Regions from separate parts of the Streptomyces sp. NPDC058796 genome, predicted to be linked through region 3. Evidence: riboswitches for the same ligand, from Rfam matches in the RefSeq annotation. Region 3 holds a riboswitch; each other region holds the start of a gene.

Region 1 (7,075 bases), on a different contig from region 3:
CCGCGGCGGCGGCCTCGGACTCGGCGTGGGTGGAGCGGCCGACGAGCACGTCGTCGCCGAGGATCGCGCGGGCGGCGGGCACCGGGAGGTCACCCTGACCGAGGTGCAGTACGTCGGCGCGGGCGGCGTGGGCGACGTCCGCCCGGTCGTTGACCGCGAGCAGCTTGCCGTGGCGGGCGCAGGCGTCGGCGAGGACCTTCAGGTGGTCCAGCTCCTCGGCCGCCTCCATGCCCTTGTCGCGCAGCTGCACGATGTCGACGCCGCCGGCCAGCACCGCGTCGAGGAACTCGGGCAGGTCGCCCTGGTCGCGGCGGGCGTCCGTGCACAGGTAGAGCCGGGCGTCGGCGAGCCGGGCGCGTGCGGTCGCGGCGGTGTCGGGCATGCGGGTGTCCCCCCAGGTGTGCGGTGTGCGGCCCGCGGTGGGCCGCACACCTCGGCTAACGGGCTGCGGCCCCTGCGACTCCCGGACGGGGCTCCGCAGGGTACGCCGCCCAAGGTACGACGCGGCGGTGGTGCCGCCACGAGGCGGACCCCCGCCGCCCGGGGGATCGGATCAGACGGCGAGCGCCTGGGCGCGGCGCTTCACCTCCGTGCCGCGGTTCTCGCTCAGCGCCTGCGCGGGGGTGCCGGGCAGGGACTCGTCGGGCGTGAAGAGCCACTCCAGCATCTCCTCGGCCGTGAAGCCGTCGTCCCGCAGCAGCGTCAGGGTGCCGACCAGGCCCTTGACGACCTTGTCCCCGTCGATGAAGGCCGCCGGGATGTGCAGTGCGCGGTTCTCGCCGCGGCGTACGGCGATGAGCTGGCCTTCCTTGATCAGCTGGCGCACGCGGGTCACCTCGACGCCGAGCATCTCGGCGATGTCGGGAACGGTGAGCCAGGCAGGCACGAGAGCATCGATCTTTGCGTCAATCTCGGTCACGCCTCAAGCCTGCCATCTGGCACTGACAGTCGGAAACCGGACTACGCCGTGGCCGCCTTCAGCGGCTTCGCCGGGTCGGCCAGCAGCCGCGGGTCCATCGCCGTGCCCGCCTGGATCAGCCTCCTGCCCTGCGCCAGGTCCCGGGGGCGGCCCACCGCCAGCAGGGCGGCCAGGCGGCTCCCCCGCAGCCAGCAGACCGTCCAGGCGGCAGACGCCGGGTCGCCGCGCCACAGGATCGTGTCGGCGGCCGTGTGGTGACCGGCGTACTGCACGAAGCGGCCGAACTGCTCGGACCAGAAGTACGGCACCGGATCGTAGGCCTCGGGGGCCTCGCCGCCGGGGGCGCCGGCGATGTCGGCGGCGACCGTGCGCGGGCCCTGGAGGGCGTTGTCCCAGTGGTGCACCAGCAGCCGCTCCCCGTAGCGGCCGGAGGGGAAGGACGCGCAGTCGCCGACCGCGTACACGTCCGTGGCGGACGTGCGCAGGCGGTCGTCGGCCAGGACCTCGCCGTGCGCGCCGAGGGCGATCTGGGAGCCGGCCAGCCAGGCGGTGGCGGGCCGGGCGCCGATGCCGACGACGACCGCGTCGGCGGGCAGTCGCGAACCGTCGTCCAGGACCACCACGTGACCGGGCTGCCCGGGGCCTTCGCCTTGCTCGACGCGCTCCACGCGTGCGTGCGTGCGCAGGACGGCGCCGGCTTCCGCGTACCACTGCGTCATCGGGGCGGCGACCTCGGCGGGCAGTGCGCCGGTCAGCGGCCGGTCGGCGGCCTCCACCACGGTCACCGCGCAGCCGGCCTCGCGCGCGGCGGTGGCGAACTCCGCGCCGATCCAGCCCGCGCCGACGACCACGATGTCGTGCTGCCGTGCGAGCACCGGGCGCAGCCGTTCGGCGTCGTCCAGGGTGCGCAGCAGGTGCACCCCGGACACGCCCTCGGCGCCGGGCAGCCGCAACGGTTCCGCGCCGGTCGCCAGCACCAGGCAGTCGTACGGCACGGGCCCCTCGGACGTGTCGAGGACGTGCTCGGCGGGGCGGACGCCCAAGGCCTCGCAGCCGAGCCGCAGGGTGATGCCGAGGGCCTCGAAGTCGACGTCGAAGGCGGAGCCCTCGGCGGTCCCGAGCAGGACGGCCTTGGACAGCGGGGGGCGGTCGTAGGGCTGGTGCGGCTCGGCGCCGATCAGCGTGACGGGACCGGTGAAGCCCCGCTCGCGCAGGGCGACCGCGGTCTGCACCCCCGCCATGCCCGCGCCCACGACGACCACGCGGCGCTCCGGGGTCCGCTCCTGCGTCTGCTCGCTCACCTGATCACCTTAGACACCCCGCGCACCGCGGGTCAGTGCTCGTGCGCGGTGAGCTGCTCCACAACGCTCGTCCCGCTGCCCCGCTGCGACTCCCACTCCCAGGTCTCGTCCAGCCGCACCCGCCCGTCCGGCAGCTCCACGACGGTCGACACGCAGTGCCCCGACGACGTGCTGCCGTCGGTCTTGAGCTGCACGTACCGGAAGTCCAGGCGGTCGCCCTCCCGGGTGCCCACCAGGTGGCCGCGCAGGACGTCACCGCCCGCGTACTCGGCCCACACGGCGCCGTCCCGCTCGTGGTAGGTGAAGCGGGTGCGCGTGCCCACCTGACCGGGCGCCTGGTCGGCGACGGGGGCGAGGACGAGACCGTCGAGTGAACGGGCCACGGGCGAGGCTCCCTTACGAGTGCGATGTGCTGCGGGCTAGGGTGGCCAACGTAAGGCACTCGCGGGAGCCCGGACGCACCGGGCTGAGAGGGAGGCTGGCGGCCTCCGACCGTACGAACCTGATCCGGGTCATGCCGGCGAAGGGAGGGGCTGGACGCCCATGTCGTCACCACCGCACACGTCGTCCCGTACACCCGACGTCCTCGTCGTCGGGGGCGGCATCATCGGCCTGGTCACGGCGTGGCGGGCCGCGCAGCGCGGACTCGCCACGGCACTGGTGGACCCGGAACCGGGCGGTGGCGCCGCCCAGGTGGCGGCCGGGATGCTGGCCGCCGTCACGGAACTGCACTACGGCGAGCAGACGCTGCTCGCGCTGAATCTCGCCTCGGCCCGCCGCTACCCGGAGTTCGCCGCCGAGCTGGCGGACGTCACGGGACACGACCTCGGTTACCGCCGCTGCGGCACCCTCGCCGTGGCGCTGGACGCCGACGACCGCGTCCACCTGCGGGAACTGCACGCGCTCCAGCAGCGTTCGGGGCTGGAGTCCGAGTGGCTGCCGGGGCGTGAGTGCCGGCGCCTGGAGCCGATGCTCGCGCCGGGCGTGCGCGGCGGACTCCGGGTGGACGGCGACCACCAGATCGACCCGCGGCGCCTGGCCGCCGCACTGGTCGCCGCCTGCGACCGCGCGGGCGTCGTCCTCCACCGGGTGTGGGCCGACCGGCTCACCGTCGGGCACGGCGGCGAGCGGACCACGGGGATCGTCACCGCCGACGGCACCGTGCTGGAGGCCGGGCAGGTGGTGCTGGCGGGCGGCAGCCTGAGCGGACGGCTTGCGGGCGTGCCCCAGGACGTACTGCCGCCGGTGCGGCCGGTGAAGGGGCAGGTGCTGCGGCTGACGATGCCGCGGGCGCACGGGCCGCTGCTGAGCCGCACGGTGCGCGCCGTGGTACGCGGCAACGCCGTCTACCTGGTGCCCCGCGAGAGCGGCGAGCTGGTCGTCGGCGCCACCAGCGAGGAGCTGGGCTGGGACACGACGGTCACCGCGGGCGGCGTCTACGAGCTGCTGCGCGACGCCCACGAGCTGGTCCCCGGCATCACCGAGCTGCCCCTGACGGAGACCCGGGCGGGTCTGCGTCCCGGCTCCCCGGACAACGCGCCGCTGCTCGGCCCGACCGGTCTGGACGGCCTGCTGCTGGCCACCGGTCACTACCGCAACGGCGTCCTGCTCACCCCGGTCACCGGCGACGTCATGGCGCACGCCCTGACCACCGGCGAGCTGCCGGAAGAGGCCCGGCCCTTCACCCCCCGGCGCTTCGCCGACGCCCCCGCGCTCCCCGCACTCCCGCAACTTACGGAGCAGTCCGCATGAACATCTCCGTCAACGGCGAGCCGCGCGAGGTGGCTCCCGGCACGGCCCTGGACGCCCTGGTGCTCACGCTCACCACGGCGCCGTCCGGAGTGGCCGCCGCCCTTAACGAGACCGTCGTCCCGCGCGCGCGGTGGGCCGCCACCGCGCTGTCCGACGGCGACCGCGTCGAAGTCCTCACCGCCGTCCAAGGAGGCTGACCATGGCCGACGATCCCTTCGTCCTCGGCGGTACGTCCTACGGGTCCCGCCTGATCATGGGTACGGGCGGGGCGCCCAGCCTCGACGTCCTGGAGCGGGCGCTGGTGGCGTCCGGTACGGAACTGACGACCGTCGCGATGCGGCGTGTGAACGCCTCGGTGCACGGGTCGGTGCTGTCGGTGCTGGAGAAGCTCGGCATCCGGGTGCTGCCGAACACAGCCGGCTGCTTCACCGCCGGGGAGGCCGTGCTCACCGCGCGGCTCGCGCGCGAAGCGCTCGGCACCGACCTCGTGAAACTGGAGGTCATCGCCGACGAACGCACCCTGCTGCCGGACCCGATCGAGTTGCTGGACGCGGCGGAGACGCTGGTCGACGACGGGTTCACGGTGCTGCCGTACACCAACGACGACCCGGTCCTCGCGCGGAAGCTGGAGGACGTCGGGTGCGCCGCGATCATGCCGCTCGGGTCGCCGATCGGGTCGGGGCTGGGCATCCGCAACCCGCACAACTTCGAGTTGATCGTGGAGCACGCGCGCGTGCCGGTGATCCTGGACGCGGGGGCCGGCACGGCGTCGGACGTGGCGCTGGCGATGGAGCTGGGGTGTGCGGGGGTGATGCTGGCGTCGGCGGTGACGCGGGCGCAGGAACCGGTACTGATGGCGGAGGGGATGCGGTTCGCCGTGGAGGCGGGGCGCTGCGCGCGGCGGGCGGGGCGGATCCCGCGGCGGCGGTTCGCCGAGGCGTCGTCTCCCGCGGAGGGCCTCGCGGTGCTTGATCCGGAGCGGCCCGCTTTCCGGTAGCCCCGCCGTCCTGCCGCCCGGTCTTCGCCGTGCGTGCGTGGGAAGCGTCACAGGTGCGCTGCAGTACCGGGGCCGATCGACGACGGCGGCGTCGGGTGTCCGTGGCGGCTCGTAGACTCGCTGCGTGGACACGACCCTCCAGGACCCTCTCGTCGGGCAGGTGCTCGACGGCCGGTACCGCGTAGAGGCGCGGATCGCGGTCGGCGGGATGGCCACGGTCTACCGGGCCGTGGACACCCGCCTGGACCGCGTGCTCGCGCTGAAGGTGATGCACCCGACGCTCGCGACCGACGCCACCTTCGTGGAGCGGTTCATCCGCGAGGCGAAGTCGGTGGCCCGGCTGGACCATCCCAATGTCGTACAGGTGTTCGACCAGGGAGCCGAGGGAGCGTACGTCTACCTGGCGATGGAGTACATCGCCGGCTGCACCCTGCGTGACGTGCTGCGCGAGCGCGGGGCGCTCGGGCCGCGGGCCGCGCTGGACATCCTGGAGCCGGTGCTGGCCGCGCTGGGCGCCGCCCACCGGGCCGGCTTCGTGCACCGGGACATGAAGCCGGAGAACGTGCTGATAGGGGACGACGGCCGGGTCAAGGTCGCCGACTTCGGACTGGTCCGGGCCGTGGACACGGTCACCAACACCACCGGCGCCGTCCTCGGCACCGTCTCCTACCTGGCGCCCGAGCAGATCGAGCAGGGCGCGGCCGACCCCCGGGTCGACGTGTACGCGTGCGGCGTCGTGCTGTACGAGATGCTGACCGGCGGCAAGCCGCACGAGGGCGACTCCCCGGCCCAGGTCCTCTACAAGCACCTGCACGAGGACGTGCCGCCGCCGTCGGCCGTCGTGCCGGGGATGGCGTACGAGCTGGACGAGCTGGTCGCCTCGGCGACCGCGCGCAACCCCGGGATCCGGCCGCACGACGCCGTGGCGCTGCTCGCACAGACCCGTGAGGCCCGTGCCGCGCTCACCGACGAGCAGCTGGACGCGGTGCCGCCGCAAGCGCTCCCCGGCGAGCACGACAACGCGGAGGACCGCACGAGCGTGATCCCCCGCGCGCTGACGATGCCCCGGCCGCTGCCCGTCAACGAGGACGAGGGCGACGGCACGGACGGCGCCTTCCCCGCGGACGGGGTGAACCGCACCAGCCGGCTGACCGCTCCCCCGACGGCCCCGCCCCGGAGCCGGCGGCCGCGGGTGCGGCGCGGCCCGCTGGCGGTCGTCGTGGCCGTCCTGCTGGTGCTCGGCGTCGGCACGGGCGTCTGGTACATCAACTCCGGCCAGTTCACCAAGGTGCCGGCACTGCTGTCCAAGACCGAGGCGCAGGCCCGGGACCGGCTGGAGGACGCCGGGCTGGACGTCGGCAAGGTCGAGCACGCCTACAGCGACACCGTGGAGCGGGGCAAGGTCATCAGCACCGACCCCGAAGCAGGCACCCGTATCCGCAAGAACGACTCGGTCTCGCTCACGGTCTCCGACGGCCCCGACACCGTGAAGCTGCCGGATGTCGAGGGCTACAAGCTGGACCGGGCGCGCACCGTGCTGAAGGACGAGGGGCTGGAGCCCGGCATGGTGACCCGGGCGTTCAGCGAGGAGGTGCCGAAGGGCTTCGTGATCTCCACGAAGCCGAAGACGGGCACCACGGTGCGCGCGGGCTCCGCGGTCGCGCTGGTCGTCAGCAAGGGCGGCCCGATCGACGTCCCGGACGTCACCGGCGACGACCTGGCAGACGCGCGGGCCGAGCTGACCGAGGCCGGGCTGAAGGTGAAGGTCGCCGACGAGCAGGTGAACTCGGAGCACGACAAGGGGCAGGTCGCCCGCCAGAGCCCGGGTCCGGGCAGCCGGGCGGCCGAGGGCGACACGGTGACCCTCACGGTCTCCAAGGGCCCCGAGATGATCGAGGTCCCGGACGTGGTCGGCGACAGCGTGGACGACGCCAAGCGGAAGCTGGAGGACGCGGGCTTCGAGGTGGACGAGGACCGCGGTCTGCTCGGGCTGTTCGGCGACACCGTGAAGGAGCAGTCCGCGGACGGCGGGGACACCGCTCCCAAGGGGTCCACCATCAAGATCACCATCAGATGACGCCACCGGGTGACACCGTCGGGTGACGG
Region 2 (7,075 bases), on a different contig from region 3:
GGCATCGTGGCCTTGGTCTTCCGCTGCAAGCCGTCCGGCGGGGTCGAGCGCACGTCCAGTGAGTCGACGGCAGTCTCGTGGCTCACGCCCGACGAGGTCAGCGAGCGCATGGCCGAGGTCTACGCGATCAGGCTCTTGGACGCCCTAGACGGCGCTGGACCCCACGTGCGAAGCCACGACGGCAAGCGCCTCATCCCAGTGGGATAAGACTTTCCCTACTCCATCAAGCCCGCGCACGGCGCGGGTGCGCGCCGCCTGTACGGCGGGGCCGCCGCCCTGTCTTCGCCAGCGGCGGCCCCGCCCGGCGGCGCGCTGGCGGCAGCGGGCATGAAGTAGGGAGGACACCCTCTGTGGCTGGGGCGGTCGGCTCCACGGCTTTAGGCAGCCACTTTGGGGCGAGCCTCTAAGATCATGGCCCCAACGTCGTGCTTTAACGGGCAGGTCCACAGACTGCCCGACGCGCCGGAAGCTTACGGGGCCATGATCACTCGCCCCAAAGCAGCTCCAGCCCAAAGCCGCTCCGCCGCCCTTACTCCGGCGGCATCCCTATTCCTCACAAAAACCCTGTTGCCGTCCCTGCTCCAAGTAATCGCCCACGCTAAGACGCATGACGGCCTCTTCTCGCGACCTCAAAGCACGATAAAACCAGTCGGGAATGAGTGCATTTTTTCGCCGCCCGGCCAAGATGTCATCTTGGAGCTTTCTGCACTGCGCCTCGGAAGGTAGCTTCTTCTTCCGCACCACAGATTCCCACATCTCGCCTGCGCTATGATCGGCCTCCTCCTTGAGTTGTGCACTTCGGGAGTTAGAGCGCCACACTTCGATTAGTTCTTTAATGGCAGGTATGAGCGGGACGTACACGCCGATAATGGCAGCGAGAAGCGACAGGCTCCCTAGTATGGCCGCCACGGTAACTGCGGACAAAAGAAGAATGCCCAGAGAGAATGCACACGCTGCCCACGCTCGGTGCGTAGCCGCTCCCCACCCAAGATTAACTCGCTGGCAAATCAGCACATCGGCAGGTCGTGCGATCCGTGTAGTGATTCCGTACCAATCCCGGAGATTCCCACGCTTGTAGCGCATAGATGCACGAGCCACTTCAGATGCGCTAGGGCGGCGCACTTTTCCACCTCGCGCCCATGGCAACTGAAAGACGCTCGTGTCAAATTCCTCCTGCATGGCTGCCGCAGAATCGACCTTCTTCTTCTCGCGTGCGCTTCCTGCGAGGCTTAGAATGAGAAGTGTGACTCCTGAGGCTGCGCCAATTATAGGCTTGAACGGGTCCAGCATGAAAGTGGTTGCGACGGTCGCCAGTCCGCCGATAAGGACGATCGACAGCTTCGCGAAGTGAAGCAACTTGGCATCGGCGTATGTCTGACGCTGCGCAGCGAGCAGACGCAGGGAAGACTCCGTGTTCTGCGCCTCGTAAATTGGCGGCGTTGTAAAAGTGGGCATCGCCAACCTTAGAGAACGTACGGAAAGTCGGTGCCGAAAACGTCTTGGTACTCACTGGATGCTGCCCAGTCATCCACCGTCCACTTTGCATAACCCGCCTCAAGGTGAGGCAAGCACGCGTTCATGGCTCTGATGGTCGCCAGACGATTGACCTCCGAACTGCAGGGAGTGATTCTATTCACCAGGCCGGTCGGATCATTCATGGAACGGACACCGTGTTTGATCATCCGATCGACTATATCCGGCAGGGCTGATGGATACAGAATGCTGTCTACCCGCATCCCGTACTGTGCGGCACGCATCTCTAGATAGAAGGAAGAGACTGGGACACGGTGCTGGTACTTCCATGCCTTTAGCAGCCTAGCCAGGCCCTTAACTTTGCCGGAGTGTAGGCCGTCCGCATCTCGAACGTACTGCAAATGCGCTTTAGGGGCCGACTCTCTCCACGTGTCCCCGGGGCCCGGGATCAGGAATACTTCTTCACCATTCGGCCCTGAACGCTCGTAGAAGCCGGGTGTCACCTCGTACTGCGTCACCAGCTGCTTGAAGTCAATACTGACAGTGGGGCGTGAAACCCACACGTCGAAAGCCTCCCACAGCTCCTTCTTCAAAACGCTCTTCATCGAGGTCAAGAAGGAGACCGGTTTTATCGTTTTACGATCCAGCGGGATTCGAGCGAAGTAATCAACGTCACTAATTTGAGAAATCCCGGTGCCGTTGGAGAAAGATCCGCTTTGAAAAAAACTGTAAACGCCAAACTCGGCATCTAGAGTCTCGTAGATCCTTGTTCGGTATTTACTTACCTCCTCTTTCTCCCACTTCTTGGGTGTCTTCGTTTTTAGGAATTGCGCGAAAGCTTCTGAGATGGTCTCAGCCACCAGCGGCATGTCAGCCCCCCTGAGCAGCACTGTGGACTCCGGTTGTGCCGGGGTCAGTATGCAGCGTCCCACTGACATTGATCGTCGAACTAGGGCAAGTGAGACGACCGCAGGTCACGGCCGCCGATGATCAGTTGTGGCTGTTCCGAGGCGCAAGCGTGTGCGACCGAGTCCTGGCCAGATCGCCCCCTTGTGTGCCCTGCGTGTGCGTGCCACACAGTTCAGAGGCGGGGACCAGGGGGAGGAGGCGCTGCATGTTGGTGTTGGGTGGCTATTCGGTAGGGCCGTCGGCCTGGGCTGTCGAGCGGTTTGGGCGGAATGCCGGCGCGCTTGCTGCTGCGGTTCCGGTGCAGCTGGCCAAAGCGCACGCGAAGGCTCACGCCGCGCACCTCGCGGCAGGGCTCAAGAAGCGGAGCCCGTACGGGGTCGCCCTGGCGGGTCTCGTGCGCGAGCACCTGGCGGAGACGGCTCGGGAGCTGGGGGAGGCCGTACGAGACGTGCGCGGGTACGAGTACGCGGTGATCAATGATCACGCTCTCTTTCCCTTCCGGTTCGCGGACAGGCCCAGGCCGCTGGATCGGGCCCGGCTGCCGGCTAACGCTTCTCCCACCCGGCAGCGGCTGTTTCGGGCGCATGGGCCGCAGCCCCCCGACACCCTCTTCGACGTCGACGAGGACCTGGTGACCGAGGAGTACCTGGGGCTACACGAAGTGTTCGAGGAGCTGGGAGCTTCCACCCGGCTCGTCTGCGTGTTCTTCACGGCGGACGCCGAGAACGGCATCCATGCCATTCACTGGGGCGACGCCCATCTAGAGCCTGACCGCACATTCACGTGGCCGTACAAGGAACAGCTCCCGGTCGCTCCAGCGCAGATGGAATGACGGGCCGTGGGCGCCGGCACCTGTGCACCTACGGCGTCGGCTGACCGAGTCCTGGGCCGTCCCTGGGCCGTCCGAGGCCGACCAACGCTGACAGTCGGCACCCACGGGTGACCACCCCCACCCCGCTCAGGCCTGGGCGCCCGGGGATGATCTGCGACACTGGTACAGCCATGCCTAAGCCCGGAGAACTCACATTCGTCGCCCCCCGCGGAGCCAAGAAGCCGCCGCGGCACCTCGCCGACCTCACGCCCGCCGAGCGCAAGGAGGCCGTCGCCGCCATCGGTGAGAAGCCGTTCCGTGCGAAGCAGCTCTCGCAGCACTACTTCGCGCGGTACGCGCACGACCCCGAGCAGTGGACCGACATCCCGGCCGGTTCCCGCGAGGGACTCCGGGAGGCGCTGCTGCCCGAGCTGATGTCGGTCGTGCGGCACCTGTCGACCGACCAGGGCGCCACCCGCAAGACGCTGTGGAAGCTGTTCGACGGGACCCTCGTCGAGTCCGTCCTCATGCGCTACCCGGACCGGGTGACCATGTGCATCAGCTCCCAGGCGGGCTGCGGCATGAACTGCCCGTTCTGCGCCACCGGCCAGGCCGGCCTGGACCGCAACCTGTCGACGGCCGAGATCGTCCACCAGATCGTGGACGGCATGCGGGCGCTCAGGGACGGTGAGGTCCCCGGCGGGCCGGCCCGGCTCAGCAACATCGTGTTCATGGGCATGGGCGAGCCCCTCGCCAACTACAACCGCGTAGTGGGGGCCATCCGCCGGCTCACCGACCCCGAGCCCGACGGACTCGGCCTGTCGCAGCGCGGCATCACCGTCTCCACGGTCGGCCTCGTCCCGGCCATCCACCGCTTCACCGGCGAGGGCTTCAAGTGCCGCCTCGCCATCTCCCTGCACGCCCCCGACGACGAGCTGCGCGACACCCTCGTCCCCGTGAACACGCGGTGGAAGGTGCGCGAGGTGCTGGACGCCGGGTTCGATTACGCGGCGAAGTCGGGACGCCGGCTGTCCATCGAGTACGCCCTGATCCGCGACATCAACGACCAGGCCTGGCGCGGTGACCGCCTCGGACGGCTGCTCAAGGGCAGGCCCGTGCACGTCAACCTCATCCCGCTCAACCCGACACCCGGCTCCAAGTGGACCGCTTCCCGGCCCGAGGACGAGAAGGCGTTCGTGGAGGCGATCGCGGCGCACGGTGTGCCGGTGACCATCCGGGACACCCGTGGGCAGGAGATCGACGGGGCGTGCGGTCAGCTCGCCGCGAGCGAGCGGTAATCTGACCGGCGGAAGTACGACCTGACAGAAACCACATCTTCATATTCCGACAGGGGAGCGCCACAGCGCTGAGAGTGCGGCACCGGCCGCAGACCCTCCGAACCTGGCCCAGGTCATTCTGGGTAGGGAGATCGGTCACCACTCGAGCTGTTGCGCCCTGCCCGGGACCCGCGCCAGGGGTTCCGGGCGGGGCCGCGTCTTCTCCTGGTCACCCAGGAGGAATTCAGTGAGCATCACCAAGAAGGTCACCGCCCTCGCCGTCGGGCTGGGCATGGCCGGCGGCCTCGCCGCGTGCGGATCGTCGTCCGACGGGGACGGCGGGGGTTCCGGCGACTCCAAGACCGTGACCCTCGTCAGTCACAATTCGTGGGCCGTCTCGAAGGACGTCGTCGCCGCCTTCGAGAAGAGCTCCGGCTACAAGGTCGAGGTCCTGGAGGACGGGGACGCCGGGCAGGCCGTGAACAAGGCCATCCTCACCAAGGACAACCCGCAGGGCGACGTCTTCTTCGGCGTCGACAACACCCTGCTGTCGCGGGCGCTGGACAACGGGCTGTTCCAGCCGTACGAGGCGAAGGGCCTCGACCAGGTCGACGCCGCGTACCGGACCGGCACCGACCACCGGGTCACGCCCGTCGACACCGGCGACATCTGCGTCAACTACGACAAGGCCTACTTCAGCGAGCACGAGCTGACCCCGCCGGACTCCTTCGACGACCTGGTCAAGCCCGAGTACAAGGACCTGCTCGTCACCGAGAACGCGGCCGGCTCCTCGCCCGGCCTCGGCTTCCTGCTCGGCACCGCGGCCGAGTACGGCGACGAGGGCTGGCAGGACTACTGGAAGAAGCTCGAGGCGAACGGCGTCAAGGTCGTGGACAGCTGGGAGCAGGCGTACAACGAGGAGTTCTCCGGCTCGTCCGGCGGCAGGAAGGCCAAGGGCGACCGGCCGCTCGTCGTCTCCTACGCCTCCTCCCCGCCCGCCGAGGTGATCTACGCCGACCCGCAGCCGGACACCGCGCCGACGGGCGTCGCCCAGGGCACCTGCTTCCGCCAGATCGAGTACGCCGGTCTGCTGAGCAACGCCGGGAACCCGGAGGGCGGCAAGGCGCTCCTCGACTTCCTGCTGAGCAAGCAGTTCCAGGAGGACCTGCCGCTCAACATGTTCGTGTATCCGGTGCGCAAGGACGCCGCGATCCCCGAGTCCTTCCGGAAGTTCGGGCCGCCGGCCGAGGACCCGCGGACCATGGACCCGGCGAAGATCGCCGACAACCGCGACCAGTGGGTCAAGGCGTGGACCTCGCTCGTCGTGAGGTGAAGCGGGTGGAGCGGGTGGAGCGGGTGAGGAGCGCGCGCGGGAGCGCGGCGCGGCTCGGGCTGATGGCCGTGCCCGTCGCGTTCTTCGCGGCGTTCTTCGCCTACCCCGTCGCCGCGATCGTCGCGCGCGGGCTCAAGGCCGACGGAGCCTGGCAGTTCGGGCGGATCGGGGAGGTGCTCGGGCAGTCCGACGTCCGGCAGGTGCTGTGGTTCACAACCTGGCAGGCGCTGGCCTCCACCGCGCTCACCCTGCTGATCGCCCTGCCCGGCGCCTACGCCTTCGCCCGCCTCGACTTCCCCGGCAAGCAGGTGCTGCGGGCCGTGGTGACCGTGCCGTTCGTCCTGCCGACGGTCGTCGTCGGCACGGCGTTCCTGGCGCTGGTCGGCCGCGGCGGGCTGCTCGACGAGCTGTGGGGCGTACGCCTGGACACCACGGTGTGGGCGATCCTGCTCGCGCACGTCTTCTTCAACTACGCCGTCGTCGTCCGCACCGTCGGCGGCCTCTGGTCGCAGCTCGACCCGCGGCAGGAGGAGGCCGCGCGGATGCTCGGCGCCTCGCGGCCGAAGGCCTGGCGTCAGGTGACGCTGCCCGCGCTCGCGCCCGCCGTGGCCGCCGCCGCGCTGATGGTGTTCCTGTTCACGTTCACCTCCTTCGGCGTGGTCCAGATCCTCGGCGGGCCCGCCTTCTCCACCCTGGAGGTGGAGATCTACCGGCAGACCTCCCAGGTCTTCGACCTGTCCACGGCCGCGGTACTGACGCTGGTCCAGTTCGTGGCGGTCGCCGCCGTCCTCGCCGTGCACGCCTGGACGGTACGGCGGCGGGAGACGGCCCTGCGGCTGGTGGACGCGGCCACGACCGCGCGCCGCCCGCGCGGAGCCGGGCAGTGGGCGCTGCTGGCGGGGGTCCTGGTCACCGTCGCCGGACTGATCCTGTTGCCGCTGGCCGTACTGGTCCAGCGGTCGCTCGGCGCGTCCGGTCTCGGCTACTACCGGGCGCTGACCCGCGCGGACGGCGGCACCTTCCTGGTTCCGCCGATCGAGGCGATCGGCAACTCCCTCCAGTACGCCGTCGCCGCCACCGCCATCGCGGTGGTGATCGGCGCTCTGGCCGCCGCCGCTCTCACCCGCCGCGACGCGGGCCGTTTCGTGCGCGGTTTCGACGCCCTGCTGATGCTGCCGCTCGGGGTGTCCGCCGTGACCGTCGGCTTCGGGTTCCTGATCGCGCTGGACGAGCCCCCGCTGGACCTGCGCGCCTCCTGGATCCTGGTGCCGC
Region 3 (7,075 bases):
CCGTCTACGAGTCCTACCCGGCACACGATCCGTGCGCCGGTGCCGTCGCCGCCGACCGGCTGCTGGCCCGCCCCGACCGGCCCGACGCCGTCTACGGACTGTTCGACCCGAACGGCACCGACCTGCTCGCCGCCGCCCGCCGCTACGGACTGCGCGTCCCGGAGGACCTGCTGCTGGTCTGCTGCAGCGAGTCCACCGTGTACGCCAGTACCGAGCCGCCCATCACGACGTTGTCGCTGAAGCCCCGCCGCATCGGTACGGCGGTGATCCAGGTCCTGATCGACGCCATCGAAGGGCTCGCCCAGGACCAGCCGGTCGAGCAGGTGATACCGACCGAGTTGATCGTGCGTACGTCCTCGCAGCGCCGCCCGCCCCGGACGACGGTCAGCCCGCCGCGGTCACCCGAGCGCGAGTAGGGCCGCCGCCCGGCGCGTCCGGAGCATGGTCGCGCCGCCGTCGCGGACGGGCGAAGCCGGGCCCAATCGGGGCGAAAGCCACGGTGAACCGGAGTCCTGTTCTGATTCACCACCCCTGGGTCATCACACAGCGCGATCCGCATTCCTATGATGGGCCCACACACCGCGGGCCGCTGCGACCAGGCAGTCCGAAGCGGTGCAGATGCGGCGCGATGGTGGAGGGGTCGATGACTCAGGGGGCCGGTCAGGGACCCGAGGTGCAGCGGACGGCGACGGTGCGCGACTTCCGGGTGCCCGCGTACGTCCACGAGGCCGCTCCGTACGCCGCCCCCGGACCGCAGGCGAGCGAGGCCGCTCCGCCGCCCGAGGAAGGGTACGAGGAGGCCCTTCCGGAGGGGTACACGCCCACCCAGCGGGATCTGCCCGTCATCCGTCGGGGTGACACGGTCCAGGTGACCGTCGACCCGGAGCCGGTCCAAGTGGCACCTCCTGCCACGGGGCAGGGCCCGCTGTTCGTGGTCGGCGACGTGCACGGCTACCTCGACGAGCTGGTGGCCGCCCTGCAGGAGAAGGGCCTCATCGACGAGGACGGCCAGTGGTGCGCCGGCACCACACGGCTGTGGTTCCTCGGCGACTTCACCGACCGCGGTCCCGACGGCATCGGCGTCATCGACCTCGTGATGCGGCTGTCCGCAGAGGCCGCCGCGGCCGGTGGCTACTGCAAGGCGCTGATGGGCAACCACGAGTTGCTGCTGCTGGGCGCCAAGCGGTTCGGCGACACGCCCGTCAACTCCGGCGCGGGCACCGCCACCTTCCAGGCGGCCTGGCTGCTGAACGGCGGCCAGAAGACCGACATGGACCGCCTGCAGGACCACCACCTGCAGTGGATGGCCCGACTCGACGCCATGGAAGAGGTCGACGGCCATCTCCTGGTCCACTCGGACGCCACCACGTACCTCGACTACGGCCGTTCCATCGAGGAGGTCAACGACACCGTCCGCGAGACGCTCACGCGCAACGACGCGGAAGAGGTGTGGGACCTGTTCCGCAAGTTCACCAAGCGCTTCTCCTTCCGCGACGAGGGCGGCGCCGACGCCGTGCGCTCCTTGCTGGACACGTACGGCGGCACCCGGATCGTTCACGGCCACAGCCCCATCCCCTATCTGCTGGGCGAGGTCGGCTCAGAGGACGGCGAGGACGACACCCGTACCGCGGTCGAAGGACCTCACGTCTACGCGGACGGGCTGGCCATCGCGATGGACGGCGGCGTGACCATGGCCGGAAAGCTGCTGGTCCAGCAACTTCCGCTCGCTTCCTGACCGTTCACCGGACGGACCTTTCGGCGGCAGCCCCCTCACAGGTCGGCACCCAATTTCTGGAAACCCCCTGTCACCCTCCACCGTCGCCGCTCTACCATCGGCTTATCCGTAGCAGGCTCCCCTCCGTTTCTGCCCGACGGCTCGTTGGCATGCGAGCCCCAAGCCCTACGGAGCATCGGGGGATGCACATGAACAGCGTTCCGCAGCATCTGTCGAACGAGGACCGCCAGGAATACGAGCGGATCCTCGACGAGGCGCTGCGCTCCGCACCACACCGCCCGGAGCTGGCCACTGTCGGACAGCGGCTCAACTCCGAACAACTGCGCACCATGGCACTCAACGCCACCGCCCTCATCACCGCGGCGGCCACCACCGAGTACCAGCACTACGTCAAGGTCCGTGAGCAGCTGCGCCACCCGGCGCCGTCCGCCAAGGAACCGGCCACGCGCGGTTCGGGCTCCGAGGAGCAGGGCCCGGGCGCGGCAGGGCTCGCCGCCACTATGGGCGAGGTCGCGGAGGCGACCGGCGCGGGGGCCGTGGCCGTCGTCGCCGTCCTGGCGCCCGTCCTGGCCGGCACCGCCGCGGCGATCTTCCTGCTCGTCGGTTACCTCCTGAAGGTGCTCGACCCGGGGCAGACCTTCGCGCAGACCATGCTCACCACCGGGTGGGTGTTCGGCGCCGTGACCGCGGTCGCGATCCTCGTCGCCGCGGTGGGTCTGCTGCTCACCGCGCTGCGCAACCGCCCCTTCGCCGAGTCCGGCTTCTACGGCGAACTCGACGAGGAAGTGGTCCGGGCCAGGGACGCCTGGCACGAAGCCCTGCTGGAGCGGGGCATCCTGCCGTTCCTGCGGGAGGCACTCGCCGATCCGGGCACCGCGGCGCTGGGCACGGGACCGGCGGCGCCGACGAGCCGCATGCCGCACCTCGGCTACGGCCGTCCGGGCTTCACGAGCCCCGGTGAGGGCACCGCCACCGGCCCGCGTCCGAGCTACTCGAGCCCGGACTACAGCAGCCCGGACTTCGGCGGCCCGGAACACCGGTCCGAGTAGTCACCGCCCGGGCGCCGTACCCCCTCGCCTTCGGGGGTACGGGGCACCGGGCCGGGTGACGTCAGTCGGCGATCGGCAGGTACACCCTGTTCCCGCTCGCCGCGAACTCCCTCGACTTCTGGAGCATCCCCTCGGCGACCTCCTCGGGAGACGCTCCCTCGGCTGCCGCACCACCGAATCGCTCCGTGATGCTCTGGCTGATCTTCATGGAGCAGAACTTCGGCCCGCACATCGAGCAGAAGTGAGCCGTCTTGGCAGGCTCGGCCGGCAGTGTCTCGTCGTGGAACTCCCGCGCCGTGTCCGGGTCGAGGGCCAGGTTGAACTGGTCCTCCCACCGGAACTCGAAACGGGCGTCCGACAGCGCGTCGTCCCACTCCTGGGCGCCTGGGTGCCCCTTGGCGAGGTCGGCGGCATGGGCGGCGATCTTGTAGGTGATGACGCCGGTCTTGACGTCGTCACGGTTGGGCAGGCCCAGGTGCTCCTTGGGTGTGACGTAGCAGAGCATGGCCGTACCCCACCAGGCGATCATCGCTGCACCGATGCCGGAGGTGATGTGGTCGTAGGCCGGCGCGACGTCGGTCGTCAGCGGGCCGAGCGTATAGAACGGAGCTTCATCGCAGATCTCCTGCTGAAGGTCGATGTTCTCCTTGATCTTGTGCATCGGGACGTGGCCCGGGCCCTCGATCATGGTCTGTACGTTGTGACGCTTGGCGATCGTGTTGAGTTCCCCGAGCGTGCGCAACTCCGCGAACTGCGCCTCGTCGTTGGCGTCCGCGATGGAACCCGGCCGCAGGCCGTCACCGAGCGAGTAGGTGACGTCATAGGCGGCGAGGATCTCGCAGAGCTCCTCGAAGTTCTCGTACAGGAAGGACTCCTTGTGGTGCGCCAGGCACCACGCCGCCATGATCGACCCGCCGCGCGAGACGATGCCGGTCTTGCGGTTCGCGGTCAGCGGTACGTACGCCAGGCGCACCCCGGCGTGAACCGTCATGTAGTCCACGCCCTGCTCGGCCTGTTCGATGACCGTGTCCTTGTAGATCTCCCAGGTCAGCTCCTCGGCCCGGCCGTCGACCTTCTCCAGGGCCTGGTAGAGCGGCACGGTCCCGATGGGGACGGGGGAGTTGCGCAGTACCCATTCACGCGTGGTGTGGATGTTGCGGCCGGTGGACAGGTCCATGACCGTGTCGGCGCCCCACCGGGTCGCCCAGGTCATCTTCTCGACCTCTTCCTCGATGGAGGACGTCACCGCCGAGTTGCCGATGTTGGCATTGACCTTCACCAGGAACCGCTTGCCGATGATCATCGGCTCGATCTCCGGGTGGTTGACGTTGGCGGGCAGCACGGCACGGCCCGCCGCGATCTCCTCGCGGACCACCTCCGGCGCCACGTTCTCCCGGATGGCCACGTACTCCATCTCGGGCGTGATCTCTCCCCGGCGTGCGTACGCGAGTTGCGTGACCGCGCTGCCGTCCCGGCCGCGCCGCGGCTGGCGCGGACGCCCGGGGAAGACGGCATCGAGGTTGCGCAGACCGCCACGCGGCGAGGTGTGCTTGATTCCGTCGTCCTCGGGACGGACGGGACGGCCCGCGTACTCCTCCGTGTCACCGCGGGCGATGATCCAGTTCTCCCGCAGCGGCGGCAGCCCCCGTCGGACATCGGTGTCGAGGAGCGGATCGGTGTACGGGCCCGAGGTGTCGTAGAGCGTGACCGACTTCCCGTTGGTGAGGTGCACCTGACGGACCGGCACCCGCAGGTCGGGGCGCGAGCCCTCGACGTACGCCTTGTGCCAGCCGATGGACTTCCCGGCCTCCGCGGTCTCCTCCTGGACGGAGTTCTGAGTGGAGGCAGGCGTGCGTGCGTCCTTGATGGTCATGAGACCTACTCCCTACGCCGGCATTACCCGGTAACAGGTTCGGCGGTCGACGCAGCGGTTTCCGTCCGCGGACGTTTCGTGGGCAACGTCACTCGACTTCGGTGACGTTTCCCGTGAAACATCGCTGGGACGGAGGTCAGCGCCCTCTCAGCCCGGTGCTCCGAGCTCCCGCGTGTACAAAGGTGCCTCCACGCTAGCGTCAATTCGGGCGCGGTGAACAGAGGGCCCCCCTCGTTCTTGCGATGATCGGTCGGTGACCACACCGCAGCATCCCCCCTTCCCGCCGCACGAACCCCGCCGCGGACCGGGCACCGACCACGGCGACAGCCACGGAGCCGGTCCGGTTTCACCCGGTCCTCACGGCGCGGGCGGAGACCGCCATGACGCAGGGGGCGGGCACGGCCCCGGCGGCGGGCAGGGCCCTGGCGGCGGGCACGGTGCCGGAGGCCACGGTTCGGGCGGCGGTGGAGGCGGGGGCGGCGGACACGGCCACTCGCACGCGCACAGTCACGGTCCGGCGGCGCCCGTCTCCCGGCATCTGCGGAAGGTCATCGCCGCGGTCCTCATCCCGTTCGCCGCGGCCGTGCTGATCGGGCTCGCGGTGCTGTGGCCGGGAGGAGCCCCGCCGCACGAACGCACCGGGGTCGGCTTCGACCGGCAGACGCAGCAGGCCACGGTCACCAAGGTGGTTGAGCTGAGCTGCCAGTCCGTGAACGCGTCGGGCGTCCCCCCGACCGGCGACACCTCCACCGCCGAGGGTTCCTCCGCGGTGCAGCAGGCGAACGGCGACTGCAAGCGGGCCACGATCCGCGTCGACAGCGGCGACGACAAGGGCCGCACCTTCACCGAGATCGTGCAGCCGGACCAGTCACGGCAGCTGCACGAAGGCCAGAAGGTCGTGGTCGCCTACGAGCCCTCCGCGCCCGAAGACCTGCAGTACTCGGTGACCGACATCAACCGCCGGGTCCCGATGGCGCTGCTCGCCGGCATCTTCGCCCTCGCGGTCGTGGTCGTCGGACGTCTACGCGGCCTCATGGCGCTGATCTCCCTGGCCGTCAGCTTCCTGCTGCTGAACTTCTTCATCCTGCCCGCCATCCTGCAGGGCTCGAACCCGCTGCTCGTGGCGGTGATCGGCTCCAGTGCCATCATGCTGATCGCCCTGTACCTGTGCCACGGCCTGTCGGCCCGCACGTCCGTGGCGGTACTGGGCACGCTCATCTCCCTGGTGCTGATCGGCGTGCTCGGGTCGCTGTTCATCGGCTGGGCCGCGCTCACCGGCAACACGGACGACAACACGGGCCTCATCCACGGCCTGTATCCGACGATCGACATGAGCGGCCTGCTGCTGGCCGGAGTCATCATCGGTTCGCTCGGTGTCCTCGACGACGTGACGGTCACCCAGACGTCGGCGGTCTGGGAACTGCACGAGGCCAATCCGACGCTGGGCCGGCGCGGGCTGTACCGGGCCGGAATCCGTATCGGTCGCGACCACATCGCCTCGGTCGTCAACACTCTGGTCCTCGCCTACGCGGGCGCCGCCCTTCCGCTGCTGCTGCTGTTCTCCATTGCGCAGAGCGGGGTGGGCACGGTCGCCAACAGCGAGTTGGTCGCGGAGGAGATCGTGCGCACACTGGTCGGCTCGATCGGCCTGGTGGCGTCCGTTCCGGTCACCACGGCCCTCGCGGCCCTCGTCGTGTCGGCCGACCGGCCCGCCGACCGCCCTGCGGCACAGGCCCCGGGAGCGGCACCGGGTTCGGCGTCCGTACGCGGCGGGCGGGGTCGGCGCCGCAAGCGCTGAGCCACCGGAGGGACCGCCCCGGTGAAGCGTTTACGGCACGGGAAGGGGTTCCTGCCGTAACGGTTCAGCCCGCGCTCTGTTCCTCCGCCAGGATGCGGTCCAGGGCCTCGTCGAGGTGGGCGTCGAAGTCGGCGAGCGCACCCTCCTGGCCCAGCGGCACCAGCTTGTCGGTCCGGTCCAGGAACGCCACCAGGGGAGCCGCCGATGACCGGAAGAGCGCCTGGTCGGTCCCGACCTGAAGACGGATCAGTACCTCGGCCAGCGGCTCGGGGTCGACGGGAGCGATGCGCACATCGCCGTCACCGCACGGCCGGCCCACCCCGTCCACCAGCAGCTCCCGGCCGAAGGCCCAGGTCACCGGCGCGTCCCCGGGCAGATGGAAGGTCAGTCGCACGGCATAGGGATCACAGGTCTCGTAGCGCAGCTCCACCGGGATGCGGAACGAGAGCTCCTCGGACACGAGAAAGCTCATCATGACCTCTGCCTGTACGGACTCGCCCATCGCACACCCGTCATTCGCCGTCGACTGTCCGGGAATCAAACCTCTAACACTGGTGGCATCTTGCTCAACGTACACACCAGATCACAAGGAGTGAGTTTTCAGATACTGATAGAGATCG

Evidence for each region. A riboswitch is a leader RNA that binds a small molecule or an ion and turns the genes downstream of it on or off. The one in region 3 is predicted to bind thiamine pyrophosphate.
Region 1: linked by a shared signal. The riboswitch ahead of thiO (glycine oxidase ThiO) and the one ahead of thiC (phosphomethylpyrimidine synthase ThiC) in region 3 are both predicted to bind thiamine pyrophosphate.
Region 2: linked by a shared signal. The riboswitch ahead of ACFW47_RS28405 (thiamine ABC transporter substrate binding subunit) and the one ahead of thiC (phosphomethylpyrimidine synthase ThiC) in region 3 are both predicted to bind thiamine pyrophosphate.

What each region holds. Positions count from the first base shown of each region.
Region 1 is NZ_JBHYOP010000001.1:165,588-172,662, forward strand. It holds gene thiE (thiamine phosphate synthase) at 1-382, opposite strand, end outside; gene ACFW47_RS00740 (Rv2175c family DNA-binding protein) at 554-919, opposite strand; gene ACFW47_RS00745 (NAD(P)/FAD-dependent oxidoreductase) at 961-2,220, opposite strand; gene ACFW47_RS00750 (hypothetical protein) at 2,253-2,603, opposite strand; TPP riboswitch at 2,655-2,766, shown strand; gene thiO (glycine oxidase ThiO) at 2,764-3,972, shown strand; gene thiS (sulfur carrier protein ThiS) at 3,969-4,169, shown strand; gene ACFW47_RS00765 (thiazole synthase) at 4,172-4,969, shown strand; gene pknB (Stk1 family PASTA domain-containing Ser/Thr kinase) at 5,094-7,046, shown strand.
Region 2 is NZ_JBHYOP010000012.1:170,330-177,404, forward strand. It holds gene ACFW47_RS28380 (NUDIX hydrolase) at 1-207, shown strand, start outside; gene ACFW47_RS28385 (S-4TM family putative pore-forming effector) at 547-1,455, opposite strand; gene ACFW47_RS28390 (nucleotidyltransferase) at 1,464-2,333, opposite strand; gene ACFW47_RS28395 (hypothetical protein) at 2,588-3,214, shown strand; gene rlmN (23S rRNA (adenine(2503)-C(2))-methyltransferase RlmN) at 3,385-4,491, shown strand; TPP riboswitch at 4,533-4,638, shown strand; gene ACFW47_RS28405 (thiamine ABC transporter substrate binding subunit) at 4,718-5,803, shown strand; gene ACFW47_RS28410 (ABC transporter permease) at 5,779-7,075, shown strand, end outside.
Region 3 is NZ_JBHYOP010000003.1:182,695-189,769, forward strand. It holds gene ACFW47_RS09525 (LacI family DNA-binding transcriptional regulator) at 1-416, shown strand, start outside; gene ACFW47_RS09530 (metallophosphoesterase family protein) at 629-1,735, shown strand; gene ACFW47_RS09535 (hypothetical protein) at 1,918-2,784, shown strand; gene thiC (phosphomethylpyrimidine synthase ThiC) at 2,846-4,657, opposite strand; TPP riboswitch at 4,650-4,839, opposite strand; gene ACFW47_RS09545 (YibE/F family protein) at 4,911-6,455, shown strand; gene ACFW47_RS09550 (SsgA family sporulation/cell division regulator) at 6,520-6,957, opposite strand; gene ACFW47_RS09555 (IclR family transcriptional regulator) at 7,056-7,075, opposite strand, start outside.